DNA from 2 places in the Pseudonocardia zijingensis genome. Region 2 is predicted to be linked to the other one. Evidence: riboswitches for the same ligand, from Rfam matches in the RefSeq annotation. Region 2 holds a riboswitch; the other holds the start of a gene.
What was found. Region 2 has a riboswitch for glycine ahead of gcvP (aminomethyl-transferring glycine dehydrogenase). Riboswitches for the same ligand answer to the same signal wherever they lie in the genome.

Region 1 (7,536 bases), on a different contig from region 2:
GCCCCACCCCGTATGCCAGCAAGGTGGCTTTACTGGCGTAATCGGCCGGCAAAGCCACCTTGCCGGCGTAAGGGGCACGCTGTCAGGAGGCCTCGGACCTGGTGCGGAAGGCGCGGCGGTAGTCCGAGGGCGACACGTGCACCAGCTCACGGAACCTCCTGCGGAAGGCCACGGTGGTCTCGAAACCACAGCGGGCCGCGATCTGCTCCACGGTGAGGTCGGACGACTCCAGCAGTTGCCGCGCCCGCAGGATCCGCTGCCGGGCCACCCACCGCCACGGGGACGTGCCGAACTGCGCCTGGAACCGGCGGCTGAACGACCGGGTGCTGTACCCGATGTGCCCGGCCATCTCCGCGACGCTCAGCGGGCGGTCGAGCCGTTCCTCCACCCAGCTCAGGAGGCGGGCCATGTCGATGTCGGCGGGCTCGGCGGGCCGGTGGCCGTACTCGACGAACTGGGCCTGGTCACCCGCCCGGTGCGGGGCCACCAGCGTGCGCCGAGCGATCTTGTTCGCCACCTCGGCACCGAAGTCGGACCGCACGATGTGCAGGCACAGGTCGATCCCCGCCGCGACGCCGCCCGAGGTGAGGAGCCGGCCGTCGTCGACGTAGAGGACGTTGTCCTCCACGGTGGCGGTCGGAAACAACCTGCGCAGGTCGGCGGTGACGGCCCAGTGGGTGGTGGCGCGGCGGCCGTCGAGCAGGCCGGCGTGCCCGAGCGCGAACGCTCCCGTGCAGATCGACACCATGCGGCAGCCCCGCTCCGCGGCGGCGTGCAGCGCGGACGCCGTGCGTTCCGGCAGCGGCTCGAGGATCGGGCCGTAGCCGGGAACGATGACGGTGTCGGCCTGCTCGAGGACGTCCAGGTCGCCGTGCCCGCCGACGGCGGCGCCGCAGGCCGAGGTGACCGGGCCGCCGCCCTCCGTGCACACGACGAGCTCGTAGTTCTCCGGTTCGGGGTCGCGGTGGCGGTGCCCGAAGAACTGCGAGATCGCCCCGAAGTCGAGCAGGACGAGACCGTCGAGGGCGAGGGCCGCAACGCGGTGCACGGCCGGAAAGTATCACCCGGTCCTTCCTCGGCCACTGGTTCGCGGTGGTGGACGCGCGTGGCGCGGCCCGCTAGCGTCCCGATCCACAACAGCACATCGGGCCGTTCGAACCCGGGCGGGAGAGTCCCGCGCCCCAGCGCCACGGCGCACGGGGTGGCGGGCGCCGGAGGAGCAAGACCCCGCCAATCTCTCAGGCACCCACACCGCTCGGGCGAGGCCACTCTGGAAAGCAGGCGTCCGACACGCCTCGCCCACGGTGAAAATCGGCACCCGGTCTGCGGGTCCGGTGAAACTCTCAGGCTCACGACAGAGGGGGCTCCCGCCCCGGCACCCCGCCGGGCGCGCATCGTCGGGGAGCCCGCATGTCGTCGTCCGTCCGATCCCCCTCGCACGACACCCACGCCGCGCTCGGTGCTGCCTTCGCCGGCTGGGCCATGCCCGTGCCCTACCACGACCTCGTCGACCGGCCGGAGGTCGTCAACGAGGACCCGTACGGCGACGGCTGGTTGTTCTGCGTCTCCGCGCCGGACGGGTTGCACGACGCCGCCACGTACCGCCGACTCGTCGAGGAGGACTGAGATGGACCCACAGCTGCTGGCCACGCTCGAGCAGATCGATCCGGAGGTCGCCCTGGCCGTGGACGCCGAGCTCGGGCGACAGCGCGACGCGCTCGAGATGATCGCGTCGGAGAACTTCGCGCCCGCCGCGGTGCTGGAGGCCCAGGGGTCGGTCCTCACCAACAAGTACGCCGAGGGCTACCCGGGGCGGCGCTACTACGGGGGCTGCGAGCACGTCGACGTGATCGAGCAGCTCGCCATCGACCGCGCGCGGCAGCTGTTCGACGCCGAGTACGCCAACGTGCAGCCGCACTCCGGCGCCCAGGCCAACGCCGCCGCGATGGCCGCCTTCCTCGAGCCGGGTGACCGCATCCTCGGCCTCGACCTGGCCCACGGCGGGCACCTGACGCACGGGATGCGGCTCAACTTCTCCGGCCGGCTCTACGCGGTGTCGTCCTACCACGTCGAGCGCGACACCGGTCTCGTCGACATGGCCGAGGTCGAGCGGGTGGCGCGCGGCGAGCGGCCGAAGCTGATCGTCGCGGGGTGGTCGGCCTACCCGCGCACGCTCGACTTCCCCGCGTTCCGCCGGATCGCCGACGAGGTCGGGGCGTTCCTGATGGTCGACATGGCCCACTTCGCCGGCCTGGTGGCCACCGGCCTGCACCCGAGCCCGGTGCCGTACGCCGACGTCGTGACCACCACGACCCACAAGACGCTCGGCGGCCCGCGGGGCGGGCTGATCCTCGCCAGGCGCGAGCACGCCAAGCGCATCGCGTCGGCGGTGTTCCCCGGGCAGCAGGGCGGCCCGCTCGAGCACGTGATCGCGGCCAAGGCCGTGGCGCTGCGCATCGCGGGCTCGCCGGAGTTCCGGGAGCGCCAGGAGCGCACCCTCGAAGGCGCCCGGATCCTCGCCGAGCGGCTCGGCCGCCCCGACTGCGCGGACGCGGGCGTCCGCGTGCTCACCGGTGGCACGGACGTGCACCTCGTGCTCGTCGACCTGGTCGACGCGCAGCTCACCGGCAAGGAGGCCGAGGACCGGCTGCACGACGTGGGGATCACCGTCAACCGCAACGCCGTGCCGTTCGACCCGCGCCCGCCGATGGTCACCTCGGGGCTGCGGATCGGCACCCCGGCGCTGGCCACCCGCGGGTTCGACGCGGCGGACTTCACGGAGGTGGCCGACGTCGTGGCCGAGGCGCTGCTGCCGGGCTTCGACGCCGCCCGGGGCGCTGGGCTGCGGGCCCGGGTCGCGGACCTCACGGCTCGCCGGCCGCTCTACGCCGACCTCGTCCGCGCGGGGTGAGCGCCGTGGCCGTCAGCGTGTTCGACCTCTTCTCGATCGGCATCGGGCCCTCGAGCTCCCACACCGTGGGCCCGATGCGGGCCGCCCGCACCTTCGTGGCAGGCCTGACCGCCGACGGCCTGCTGGGGCGCACCACCCGGGTCAAGGCCGAGCTGTTCGGTTCCCTCGGCGCCACCGGCCACGGGCACGGCAGCGGCCCGGCGGTGGTGCTGGGCCTGCTCGGGGAGCTGCCCGAGACCGTGGACACCGCGGCCGCGCCCGCGCTGGTGGCAGCGGTGCGCGAGAGCGGCCGCCTGCGGCTCTCGCCGCACCACGAGGTCGCCTTCACCGAGCGCGACGACCTCGTGCTGCACCGGCGGCGGGCCCTGCCGGGGCACCCGAACGGGATGGTCTTCCGCGCGTTCGACGGCGCCGCGGAGATCCGCGCCCGCACCTACTACTCGGTGGGCGGCGGGTTCATCCGCGACGAGGACGGCGGTGTCACCGAGGACCGCACCGCGCTCCCGTATCCGTTCGGCTCGGGGGACGAGCTGCTGCGCCGCTGCGCCGAGACCGGGTTGCCGATCAGCGAGCTGATGCGCCGCAACGAGCGCGTCTGGCGCGCCGACGCCACCATCGACGCGGAGCTGCTGCGGATCTGGGGCGTCATGCAGGAGTGCGTGGCCAACGGCACCAGCCGCTCCGGCGTGCTGCCGGGCGGGCTGGCGGTGCGCCGCCGCGCGCCCGGCATGCGCGCGCGTCTCGAGGAGCGCGGGCGCACCGGCGACCCGCTCGACGTGCTGGACTGGGTGAGCGTGTTCGCCATCGCGGTGAACGAGGAGAACGCCTCCGGCGGCCGGGTGGTGACGGCCCCGACCAACGGGGCGGCCGGGATCGTGCCGGCCGTGCTGCACTACTACCGGCGGTTCGTCCCGGGCGCGGACGACGCGGGCGTGGTGCGGTTCCTGCTGACGGCGGGCGCCATCGGGTCGATCATCAAACGCAACGCGTCGATCTCCGGTGCCGAGGTGGGCTGCCAGGGCGAGGTCGGTTCGGCGTGCGCCATGGCCGCTGCCGGGCTCACCGAGGTCGTCGGCGGCACCCCCGAGCAGGTCGAGAACGCCGCCGAGATCGGCATCGAGCACCACCTCGGCCTCACCTGCGACCCGGTCGGGGGCCTCGTGCAGATCCCCTGCATCGAACGCAACGCCGTGGCCGCCACCACCGCGATCCACGCCGCCCGCCTGGCCACGCACGGCAACGGCACCCACGTCGTCTCGCTGGACAAGGCGATCAAGACGATGCGCGAGACCGGCGCCGACATGAAGGTCAAGTACAAGGAGACGTCGCGCGGGGGGCTCGCCGTGAACGTCGTCGAGTGCTGAGGCCGGCGGGACTCAGCTCCGCGAGGAGGCCTCGGACGCGACGACCGGTGCGCCGGCGGGCGTCGGCCGGGAGTCGAGGTCGCGCCGCACGGTCTCCGGGCCGAGCGCGAGCGCGACCAGGGTGAGGGCGGCGAGCACCGCCATGAACACCAGGATCGGCCACCAGTGGCCCGACCAGGCGTAGAGCGCGGTGGCGATGAACGGCGCCAGGCCACCGGCGAGCAGCGAACCGAGCTCGCGGGAGAAGGCGAAGCCGGAGAGCCGGAACTCGGTGTCGAACAGTTCCGCGTACCAGGCCGCCTGCGGCGCGAGCATCGCCGGGTAGCAGATCCCCAGCCCGACGACGAACGCGAGCACCACCCACGCGGTGGCGCCGGTGTCGGTGAGCAGGAAGAACGGCACCAGCCACACCAGCGAGGCGATCGTGCCGGCCGCGTAGACCGGCTTGCGGCCGATGTGGTCGGACAGCAGCCCGCACAGCGGGATCGCGACGACCTGCACGGCGGAGGCGGCCATCACCGCCCAGAGCGCGAGCGTGCGGCCGAGCCCGAGGGTGGTGGAGACGTAGGCGACGCCGAAGACCGGCAACAGGTAGGCGAAGCCGTTCTCCCCCATCCGGGAGCCGATCACGATGAGGGTGCTGCGGGGGTGCCTGCGGATCGCCGCGAACACGCCGCCCGGCGCGGGGGTGCTCGTCGCGCCCTCGGCCTGGGCCTGCGCGAAGGCGGGCGGCTCCTCGACCCGCCTCCGGATCACCCACCCGACGAGCACGCACGCCGCTCCGAGCAGGAACGGCACCCGCCAGCCCCACGCGGCGAACTGCTCCGGCGGGAGCAGGAGGAACAGGAAGAACACGCCGTTGCCGAGCAGGGTGGCCACCGCGAAGCCCAGCGGTGCCGCCGAGCCGGCGAGCCCCCGGCGCCGCGGGTCGGCGTGCTCGACGGACAGGACCACGGCACCGGCGTACTCACCGCCCGCGCCGAAGCCCTGCACCAACCGCAGCAGCACCAGCAGGATCGGCGCCAGCACCCCGACCTGCTCGTAGCTGGGCAGGAGCCCGATCGCGGTGGTGGCGGCGCCCATCAGGAACAGCGTCAGCACCAGCACGCTCCGGCGCCCGACCCGGTCGCCCAGCCGCCCGAGCACGAGCCCGCCGAGCGGGCGGGCGAGGAACCCCACGGCGTAGGTCGCGAACGCCGCCAGCGTGCCCACCAGCGGATCGTCGGAGGGGAAGAACAGCGTGTTCAGGATGATCGCTGCGGCCGTGCCGTAGACGATGAAGTCGTACCACTCGAGCACGGTGCCGATGAGCGCCGCGAGCGACGCCCGCTTCGACTGGCGATGCGGCGACTGCTGTGGCGGTGGAGCGGATGCGGACACGGGCCATCTCCTTCGATCGGCGGGTCGCGCAGGGGGGTGGGTCGGGCGGTCAGGCGGAGGGCGCGGGCCTGCGCAGCACGGCGCCCCGCTGGACGGGCCCGACGAGCGCGGCGTACTGGCCGAGCCAGCCGCGTTCCTCCTCCGGGCGCCCGGAGGTGACGGGGGCGCCGTGGCGCACCGGGTCGGCGTCGAGCGTGCGGGCGTCGAGGTCGATCGTGATGACGTCGCCGCTCTCCACCCCGGCGAGCGGGCCGCCGTCGGCCGCCTCAGGCATGATCTGGCCGACGACCAGGCCGTGGTTGAGCCCGGAGAGCTCGCCGTCGGTCAGCACGGCCACCTGGCCGCCGAGCCCGGCGCCGCCCAGCGCGGCCACGAAGCTCGCCGCGAACACCGTGCCGGGGCCACCCCGCGGCCCCATCCCGCGCAGCACGATCACGGCGCCGGGGTGGATGCGCCCCTCGCCGAGGGCGTCGATGGCGGCGTCCTCCCCGGCGAACACCTCGGCGCGCCCGGTGAAGCGGCGCCGGGCGTTGCCGGCACCGGCGACCTTCACCACCGCGCCGTCGGGCGCCAGCGAGCCGCGCAGGATGAGCAGGCCGGGCTCGGGCCGCACCGGGTCGGAGAGCGGGTGCAGCACGGCGCCGTCGGGCTCGGGAGCCTGCGCCGCGAGCTCGGCGACGGTGCGGCCGGTGACGGTGAGCGCGTCGCCGTGCAACCGGGGCAGCAGGGCGCGCATCGCAGCGCCGGCCCCGCCGACGCGCTCGAGGTCCCACACCTGGTCGGTGCCGTTGGGGCGGATGGCCGCGAGCTGCACGGCGTCGGCGCCGAGGCTCTCGAACAGCCCGACGACGTCGAGGTCGAGGTCTGCCTCGGCCGCCACCGCGGCGAGGTGCCGCACGCAGTTCACCGAGCCGCCCAGGGCGAGGGCCACCTGCACCGCGTTCTCGATCGCCTCCGCGGTGAGGACCTTCCGCGCGGTGAGGCCCTCGGACACCATGCCGAGGATCCGCCTGCCGGACTCGGCGGCCTGCGCGCGCATCTTCTCGGAGTCGGCGCGGACGGGCGCCGCCCCGGGCAGCGTCATGCCGAGCGCCTCGGCGAGCACGTGCATGGTGTTTGCGGTGGCCAGCCCCGCGCAGACGCCGGGGCCGACGATGGCCGAATCCGCGACCTCACCCAGCTCCTCGACCGTCATCGCACCGGAGCGCACGGCCCCGACCGACTCGTACACCGTGTCGATGTCGACCGAGCAGCCGCCCCGCGTGCCCGCCTGCTGGTAGCCGCCGATCACGAGGATCGACGGGACGTCCAGCCGCGCCGCCGCCATCAGGTGCGCAGGCGTGGTCTTGTCACAGGAGGACAGGCAGACCATCCCGTCGAGCACCGCGCCCTCGACCGCGGCCTCGATGTCGTTGACGATCAGGTCGCGGGTGGGCATGAGGTAGCGCGCCTTGCGCCCGGCGCTCGTGACGAAGTCGCTGGGGGCCACCGTGCGGATCTCCAGCGGCAGCCCGCCCGCCTCCCAGATCGCCTCTGACACGACGTCGGCGACCCCGTCGAGGTGGGAGAAGCACACCGCGAGCTTCGACGAGGTGTTGACGACCGCGATCTTGGGCCGGCCCTGGTCCTCCGGGGCGTAGCCCATCGCGGTCCACTGCGCCCGGCGCACCGCCCAGCGCGTGGTGCCGGGGGTGAACTCGCTGCGCACGCCGTCCGGACCCGGACGGTCGACGTCGGGCACAGTTCGTCGATCGCTCATATATTGGTTATACATGGGAGATGTGGCGGCGGTCCAGAGGCGGTCTGGGAGGATGGGCCGGCACGAGGGGGAAGGGAACGACGTGGCCGAGCAGCCGAGCAACAAGACCTACCAGGTGTACG
Region 2 (7,536 bases):
ACCAGACCATGGGGCTCTGGCTCGCGTCGAACGCCGCCGGGCAGGGCATCAGCGCGCAGGTCGTGCAGCTCTACCGGCCCGACACCGAGGCCGCCTACTTCAGCCTCGTCGGCCTCGCGGCCGTGGTGCTCGCCGCCGTGCTGCTCGCCGTCGCGCCGCTGTTCGCCCGCCTCGTGCGGCGGGCGGAGGCGAGCACCGCTCAGGACGAGAACGCCGACACCGGTGGGCAGCTGCAGACCAGGTTCCGGTCGCCGTAGGCGCCCTCGATCCGGCGCACCGGCGGCCAGACCTTCCGGTCGTGCACCCCCGGCACCCCACCCCTCGGGTAGGCCGCGATCTCGCGCGAGTACGGGTGGTCCCACTTCTCGGCGATGCAGGCCGCGGTGTGCGGAGCGCCGCGCAGCGGGTTGTCGGTGACGGGCCACTCCCCCGCGGCCACCCGCTCGATCTCGGCCCTGATGCCGATCATGGCGTCGACGAAGCGGTCGATCTCGGCGAGATCCTCGCTCTCCGTGGGCTCGACCATCAGCGTGCCGGCCACCGGGAACGACATCGTGGGCGCGTGGATGCCGTAGTCGGCGAGCCGCTTCGCCACGTCGTCGACGGTGACACCGGACTCCTTCGAGATCGCGCGCAGGTCGAGGATGCACTCGTGGGCCACGTGGCCGTCTGCGCCCGCGTACAGCACCGGGTAGTGCTCACGCAGCCGCGCCGCCACGTAGTTGGCCGCCGCCACCGCCGTGAGCGTGGCCCGTCGCAGCCCGTCCAGGCCCATCAGCCGCAGGTACGCCCACGAGATCGGCAGCACGCCGGGGCTGCCGTGCGGCGCCGCCGACACGGCCCCCACCTCGCCCCGCCCGGGCAGGAACGGCACCAGGTGCTCGGCCACGGCCACCGGCCCGACACCGGGCCCGCCGCCGCCGTGCGGGATGCAGAAGGTCTTGTGCAGGTTCAGGTGACTGACGTCGCCGCCGAACGCACCCGGCCGGGCGAGCCCGACCAGCGCGTTGAGGTTGGCCCCGTCGACGTAGACCTGCCCGCCCGCCGCGTGCACCGCGTCGCACACCTCGCGCACACGGGCCTCGTACACGCCGTGCGTGGACGGATAGGTGATCATCAACGCGGCCAGCGACGACCGGTGCTCCTCGATCTTGGCGTGCAGGTCGTCGAGGTCGACGTCGCCGGTGGGTGCGGTGGCCACCACGACCACGCGCATCCCGGCCATCACCGCGGACGCCGCGTTGGTGCCGTGCGCGCTGGCGGGGATCAGGCAGACGTCGCGGTGGGACTCGCCGCGGCTGCGGTGGTAGGCCGCGATCGCCAGCAGGCCGGCGAACTCGCCCTGGCTGCCCGCGTTGGGCTGCAGCGACACCGCCGCGTAGCCGGTGAGCTCGGCGAGCCAGCGCTCCAGGTCGGCGATCAGCTCGAGCGTGCCCGCTGCGTCGGCCTCGGGCGCGAACGGGTGCAGGTTCGCGAACTCCGGCCAGGTGATCGGCTCCATCTCGACGGCCGCGTTCAGCTTCATCGTGCAGGAGCCGAGCGGGATCATCGTGCGGTCGAGCGCGAGGTCGGCGTCGGCGAGACGGCGAAGCCAGCGCATCAGCGAGGTCTCCGAGCGGTGCTCGTGGAAGACGGGGTGCGTGAGGTACTCGCTGGTGCGCGCCAGGTCGGCGGGCAGCGCGTCGGGCGTGGCGGCGTCGAGCGCCCCGGCGTCGGCCTGCACCCCGAACGCCGTCCACACCGCCTCCAGGTGCGCCACCGTGGTGACCTCCGAGCAGGCGATGCCCACCGTGTCGGCGTCGACGCGGCGCAGCGCGATGCCGGCCGTGTGGGCGGCGTCGGCCACGGCGTCGGCCCGGCCCGGCACGCGCGCCAGCACGGTGTCGAAGAACTCGCCGTGCACGACCTCCACCCCGCCGGCCCGCAGCCCGGCCGCCAGCACGGCGGCCATGCGGTGGGCGCGCTGCGCGATCCGCCGCAGCCCGTCCGGGCCGTGGTGCACCGCGTAGCAGGCCGCGACCACGGCGAGCAGCACCTGCGCGGTGCAGATGTTCGAGGTGGCCTTCTCCCGGCGGATGTGCTGCTCGCGGGTCTGCAGCGCCAGCCGCAGGGCCGGGTGGCCGTCGGCGTCGCGCGACAGGCCCACCAGCCGGCCGGGCAGCTGCCGGGCGTGCTTCTCGTGCACCGACAGGTAGCCGGCGTGCGGGCCGCCGAACCCCAGCGGCACGCCGAAGCGCTGGGTGGTGCCGACCGCGGCGTCCGCGCCCAGCTCACCGGGCGAGGTGAGCAGCGTGAGCGCCAGCAGGTCGGCGGCCACGGCCACCAGCGCGTCGCGCTCGTGGGCGGCCTCGATGAGCGCCGCCGGGTTGCGGACGGCCCCGGACGCGCCCGGGTAGCTCAGCAGGAGCCCGAACAGCTCACCCTCGGGCAACCCCTCCGCCAGGTCGGCGACGACCAACTCGATGCCCAGCGGCTCGGCGCGGGTGCGCAGCACGTCGAGGGTCTGCGGGAGCGTGTCGGCGTCCACCACGAACCGCGGCGAGCGCGCCTTGCCCGCCCGGCGCAGCAGCGTCATCGCCTCCGCGGCCGCGGTGGCCTCGTCCAGCAGCGACGCCCCGGCCACCGGGAGCCCGGTGAGGTCGGCCACCATCGTCTGGAACGTCAGCAGCGCCTCGAGGCGGCCCTGGCTGATCTCGGGCTGGTAGGGCGTGTAGGCGGTGTACCAGGCCGGGTTCTCCAGCACGTGCCTGCGGATCACCGCCGGGGTGACCGTGCCCGCGTACCCGAGGCCGATCATCGGGACGGTCACCGTGTTGCGCGCCGCGAGGGCCCGCAGCTGCGCCAGCACCTCGGTCTCGGACGCCGCGGGCGGCAGCGTGGACGCGACCGGCTCCTGGTCGCGGATGCCGGCGGGCACGGCCGCGGCGGCGAGCTCGTCGAGCGAGGACACGCCGATGGCCGCGAGCATCGTGTCGAGCTCGTGTGGGCGGGGCCCGATGTGGCGCTCGGCGAACGGGGTGCCCCGCTCCAGATCGGCGAGTGCGGGTCGGTCGGACACGAGATCCTCCAGGCGGAGCGGGCGGCGGGCCAGGGTGGAACCACCCTCCCCCTCTGTCCCCGCCCGCGACGCGGGCGCCTGAGAGATTCGCCCCGGCACACCAGGACTTTCCCCGTCGGCGGACGGGCACGCCCGTCGCTTTCCAGAGGCGTCTCGCCCGCACGGTCCTGGTGCCTGAGAGGTTCCGGGGAGGAGTTGCTCCTTCGGCGCCCGGCCTGGACCGGGACTCTCCCGCGCGGGTTCGGCGACTACCCGCCCGATGTTACCGCCGCGCCCCCTCCCCCACGCCCGCGGCACGCGCGAGTACGCGCGCGGCGTTCTCGTCGGAGAAGTACTCCGCGGGCGAGGTCACCCCCGCCGCCACCCGCGCGAACCCGTCCATCGCCTCCTGGTCGGTGCTCGCCGCCGCGAGCAGCCGCTGCACCTCGGGTGGCGGCGGCTCCAGGGACGCGATGCCGGCGGTGAACTCGTACATCGCCCGGACGTGCGCGTCGCGGTCGGACTGGTAGTCGCGCAGCGCGTCGTCGAACGAACGGGCCCCGGTGAGCGCCTCGTCCAGCGCGGCCGCGCACCGCTGCGCGTCCCGGAACGCGTCCTGGATCCCCTGGCCGGTGACGAAGTCCGTGTTGTACCCGGCGTCGCCGACCAGCGCCCAGCCCGGCCCGTAGGGCTTGCGGAAGTAGTTCGGCACGGCCGTGCCCACGAGGCGCGTCTCCCGCCGGGCCGCGCGCAGCCGCTCGGCGAACTCCGGCACCGTGCCGATGGTGGCGAGGTAGTTGCCTTCCAGGTCCACGCGGTTCGCCGCGAGCTCGCGGTAGGGCCAGCCGGTGATGACGACCGTGAGGTCGTCGTTCGTCGGCCACGCGGCGAACGCCCGCTCCTGGCGGTCGTAGGTCTCGAACCGCCCGGCCATGGGCAGGCCGCTCCAGTAGGCGTAGTAGCCGCACAGCAGCCGCGGCTTCTCGTGGTACTGCTCCGGGCGCACCGTGCGGGCCACCAGCGAGTGCAGGCCGTCGGCCCCGACCACCACACGCGCCCGCTCGACGACCTCCCGCCCGTCGCTCCCCCGGCCGCGCACGCCGACCAGCCGGCCCTCCTCGACGAGGAGCTCCGACACCGTGAACCGCTCCCGCACCTGCGCACCCGCAGCCGCGGCCGCCTCGACGAGCACGGTGTCCAGCACCGTGCGGCGCGGGGCGTACGCGGTGCCGGGCCGCCCGGTGATCGTGAACGGGCCGAAGTCGAACGCGTACTCCTCGATCGGCGGGCAGCCCGCCACGGCCCGCTCGAGCAGACCCCACCGGCGCAGGGCGGCCACCCCCGGCGCGTGCACGATGTGCGTCGAGAGCGTGTCGCTGGGGAAGCTCGCCCGGTCCACCACCAGCACGCGGTGCCCCGCCCGGGCCAGGAGCATGGCGGTGGGCGACCCGGCGCAGCGCGCCCCCACCACGATCACGTCGTGGCCGCTCATCGGATCGCCCCCGCCTGCACCGCGCCGAGTGCGTCCTCCAGGGTGGCGACGAACGCGGCCGGCCGGTCGAGCGCCGGGTCGTCGCCCGCGTCCTCGACGACGTGCAGCGGCCACCCGTACCGCGCGCTCGCCGTCTCCGCCACGGACAACCGGGTGACGAGGTCGTGCCTGCCCCAGATCAGGGTGGTGGGCACGTCGATCCCCGCGAGCTGCGCGGGCGGTATCGGCGCGGCGAACTGGCCGATCAGGCTGCCGAACGCGGCCTGCACGTGGTCGTCCCCGGCCACCTCCACCGCGTACGCCGTGAAGGCGTCCCAGCGCTCCCCCATGTCCGCGCGGACCCGCTCGAGGTCGAAGGCGCAGAAATCCATGAGGCGCTCGTAGGACCGCGGCGTCGGGGCGCCGAGGAAGCGCTGGACGGCCATCGCGAACCGCGGGTCGGGGTCGAACGCGGTGAGCCCGAGCGTGTCGACCAGCACCACGGCGGCGATGCGGCGGTGGTCCCCGGCGGCGTAGCGGGCCGCGACGGCACCGCCGATCGTCTTGCCGACCAGCACCGGCGGCACCGGGCACACCTCTTCGACGAGCTCGTCGAGCCAGCCCAGCACGCGTGCGGCGTCGAGCGGGCCCTCCTCCACCCGCGACTCGCCGTGGCCGGGCAGATCCGGCACCACCAGGTGGTGGGTCCGCGCGAGGCGGCGCACCACCGGCAGCCACGTGGCCCCGAACTCCCCCGGGCCGTGCAACAGGACCATCGGCGGCCCGTCACCGCCCTCGAGCACCGCGGTCGACACCCCGGCCAGCTGCCGGCGCCGCTCCCGCACCGGGAGCCCGGCCAGCAGGGTCTCCCGTGCGCGCTGCCTCACGTCCATGACGACCTCCCACGTGTCGGGCGTCCGACGCTAGGAAGTGGGGCAGTCCGGTCTCATCGGGCGAAGCACCCACGCGGGTGGATGGGCAGATCTGTGTAGGCCCCGGCACGCGACCCCCGGAGTTCAGGAAAGCCACATTCAAGGCCTCTGCGGCCCTGAATGTGGCTTTCCTGAACCGCGGCGGCGGGGGGCCTGCTCCTGCACGAGCCCGTGCTCGTAGGCGTAGGCCGTGGCCGCGGCGCGGGAGGAGACGCCTAGCTTGGTGAAGACGTTGCTCACGTGCCGGGCCACGGTCTTCTCGCTGAGGAACAGCTCCGCGGCCACTGCGCGGTTGGTCATCCCCGTGGCCACCAGGCGCAGCACCTGCACCTCGCGGCCGGTGAGCGGGCCGGCTCCGGCCGCCCTCGACAGGGCGCGCACCCGGTCGGCGTCGGGCACGGCGCCGAGCTGCTCGAAGACGAGGCGCGCGGCGTCGAACTCCATCTCGGCGGAGTCCGGGTCGCCGAGCTGCCGGCAGGCGAGCCCCATCAGCACGCGGACGCGGGCGGCCTCGTAGGGCGCGTCGAGGTCGCGCCAGGCCCGCCACGCCCGGCGCAGCACCTCCACCGCGCCGGGGTCCTTCTCGGCGACGCGGACGGCGCCCGCGGCGTGCAGCGCCATCACCTCCAGCAGCGGCGCCCCCAGGCGGTCGGCGAGCGCCTGTAGCTCGTCCGCGCCCGCACGGGCGGCGGCGAGGTCACCAGTGGCGATCATCACCTCGACGGCGGCGGCGAGGAGTCGGGCCCGGGCCGCGGGCGGCGGCACGGGCTCGACGTCGACGGCCCGCCGCAGCGCCGTGAAGTCGGCCGCCCCCTCGAGCGCGCGGCGCAGCATCGCGGCGGCCGCGTCCACCTGGCCCTGGGCGGTCCGCAGCAGCGCGAGGCCGGGCTGCGGTTCCGGGATCCACCGGCTCGCCTGCCGGTAGGCCTCCTCGGCCCGGGCGAACTCGCCGCACAGCCGGTGGACCTCGGCGAGCTGGTAGTAGGCCGCGCCGGCAGCCGGGTGGCCGCCCAGGCCCGCGCAGGCCGACCGCGCCTCGGCGAGCGCATCGGACCACGCCCCGTGCTGCAGCATGATCTCCGACCGGTGCACGAGGCACTGGCCCCGGTAGGGCACCAGGTCCGGCTGCGCCTCGCACCACCGGGTCAGCGCGAGCGTCCACTCCCGGGCCCGGCGCAGGTCGAACGCCTCCTGGCAGGTCTCGATCACGGCGCAGTAGAGGATGCCGGCGAAGATCGGGGAGACCTCGCCGGAGGTCACCGCGACCATCACCTCGTCCAGCAGCGTCAGCGCGGGCCCGGTGCGGCCCGCCGCCACGAGTGCCTGCCCCACGCCGAGCCGGCCCAGGGCCAGCAGGTCGGGGTCGCCGAAACGCTCGCCGAGTGCGGCCGCCTCGGCGGACGCGGCCTGCGCCGCGGCCGGGTCGCCCTCGACCAGGTGCTCCACCGCTGTCGGGACGAGGAGGTACCCGCGCTCCGCGCACTCCCGGCCCCACTCGTCGAGCAGGCGGCGCGCGCGGGCGAGCCAGCCGCTGCTGCGCGCCACCTCACCCCGCAGCAGCAGGAGGATGGCCAGTCGGGTCGCGTGCCACGCGGCCCGGGCCGGGTCGGTGGCCGCACACTCCCGGCACGCCCGTGCGGACAGGTCGTCGCCGGTGTCGTCGCGGCCGATCAGGTACGCCGCGGTGACCCACAGCTCGAGGTCGTCGGGCGGGAGCGGCGACTCCTGGTCGGCCGCGGCCAGCAGCGCGAACGCGCCGGCCCATTCCCGGAGCCGGTACGCGTCGCGTGCCCGCTCCCGTAGGTCCGCGCCACCGGCCACGAACCCGGGGAGGTCAGCTGATGGCGCGCCGCGCCCGGCGGCGGGACAGCTCGTCCTCCGGGGCGTCGTCGACGCTGCCGCCGTCGGCCCGCTCCACCGGGAAGTCCTTGATGGAGCCGCTGATCTCCTTCATGGCGCCGCCGACAGCGATGCCGAACACGCCCTGGCCGCCGCGCAGCAGGTCGACGACCTCCTCGGGCGAGGCGCACTCGTAGACCGTGGTGCCGTCGCTGAACAGCGTGATGCCCGCGAGGTCGCGGATGCCGCGGCGGCGC

Region 1: linked by a shared signal. The riboswitch ahead of ACFPL3_RS27435 (glycine cleavage system protein H) and the one ahead of gcvP (aminomethyl-transferring glycine dehydrogenase) in region 2 are both predicted to bind glycine.

What each region holds. Positions count from the first base shown of each region.
Region 1 is NZ_JBHSKO010000017.1:9,030-16,565, reverse strand. It holds gene ACFPL3_RS27440 (GlxA family transcriptional regulator) at 83-1,048, opposite strand; glycine riboswitch at 1,155-1,264, shown strand; glycine riboswitch at 1,265-1,368, shown strand; gene ACFPL3_RS27435 (glycine cleavage system protein H) at 1,411-1,626, shown strand; gene ACFPL3_RS27430 (serine hydroxymethyltransferase) at 1,628-2,911, shown strand; gene ACFPL3_RS27425 (L-serine ammonia-lyase) at 2,917-4,275, shown strand; gene ACFPL3_RS27420 (MFS transporter) at 4,288-5,655, opposite strand; gene ACFPL3_RS27415 (dihydroxy-acid dehydratase domain-containing protein) at 5,705-7,414, opposite strand; gene ACFPL3_RS27410 (GntR family transcriptional regulator) at 7,497-7,536, shown strand, end outside.
Region 2 is NZ_JBHSKO010000024.1:87,574-95,109, forward strand. It holds gene ACFPL3_RS33145 (peptide MFS transporter) at 1-257, shown strand, start outside; gene gcvP (aminomethyl-transferring glycine dehydrogenase) at 200-3,058, opposite strand; glycine riboswitch at 3,211-3,302, opposite strand; gene ACFPL3_RS33155 (NAD(P)/FAD-dependent oxidoreductase) at 3,321-4,529, opposite strand; gene ACFPL3_RS33160 (alpha/beta fold hydrolase) at 4,526-5,401, opposite strand; gene ACFPL3_RS33165 (LuxR C-terminal-related transcriptional regulator) at 5,540-7,261, opposite strand; gene ACFPL3_RS33170 (MerR family transcriptional regulator) at 7,275-7,536, opposite strand, start outside.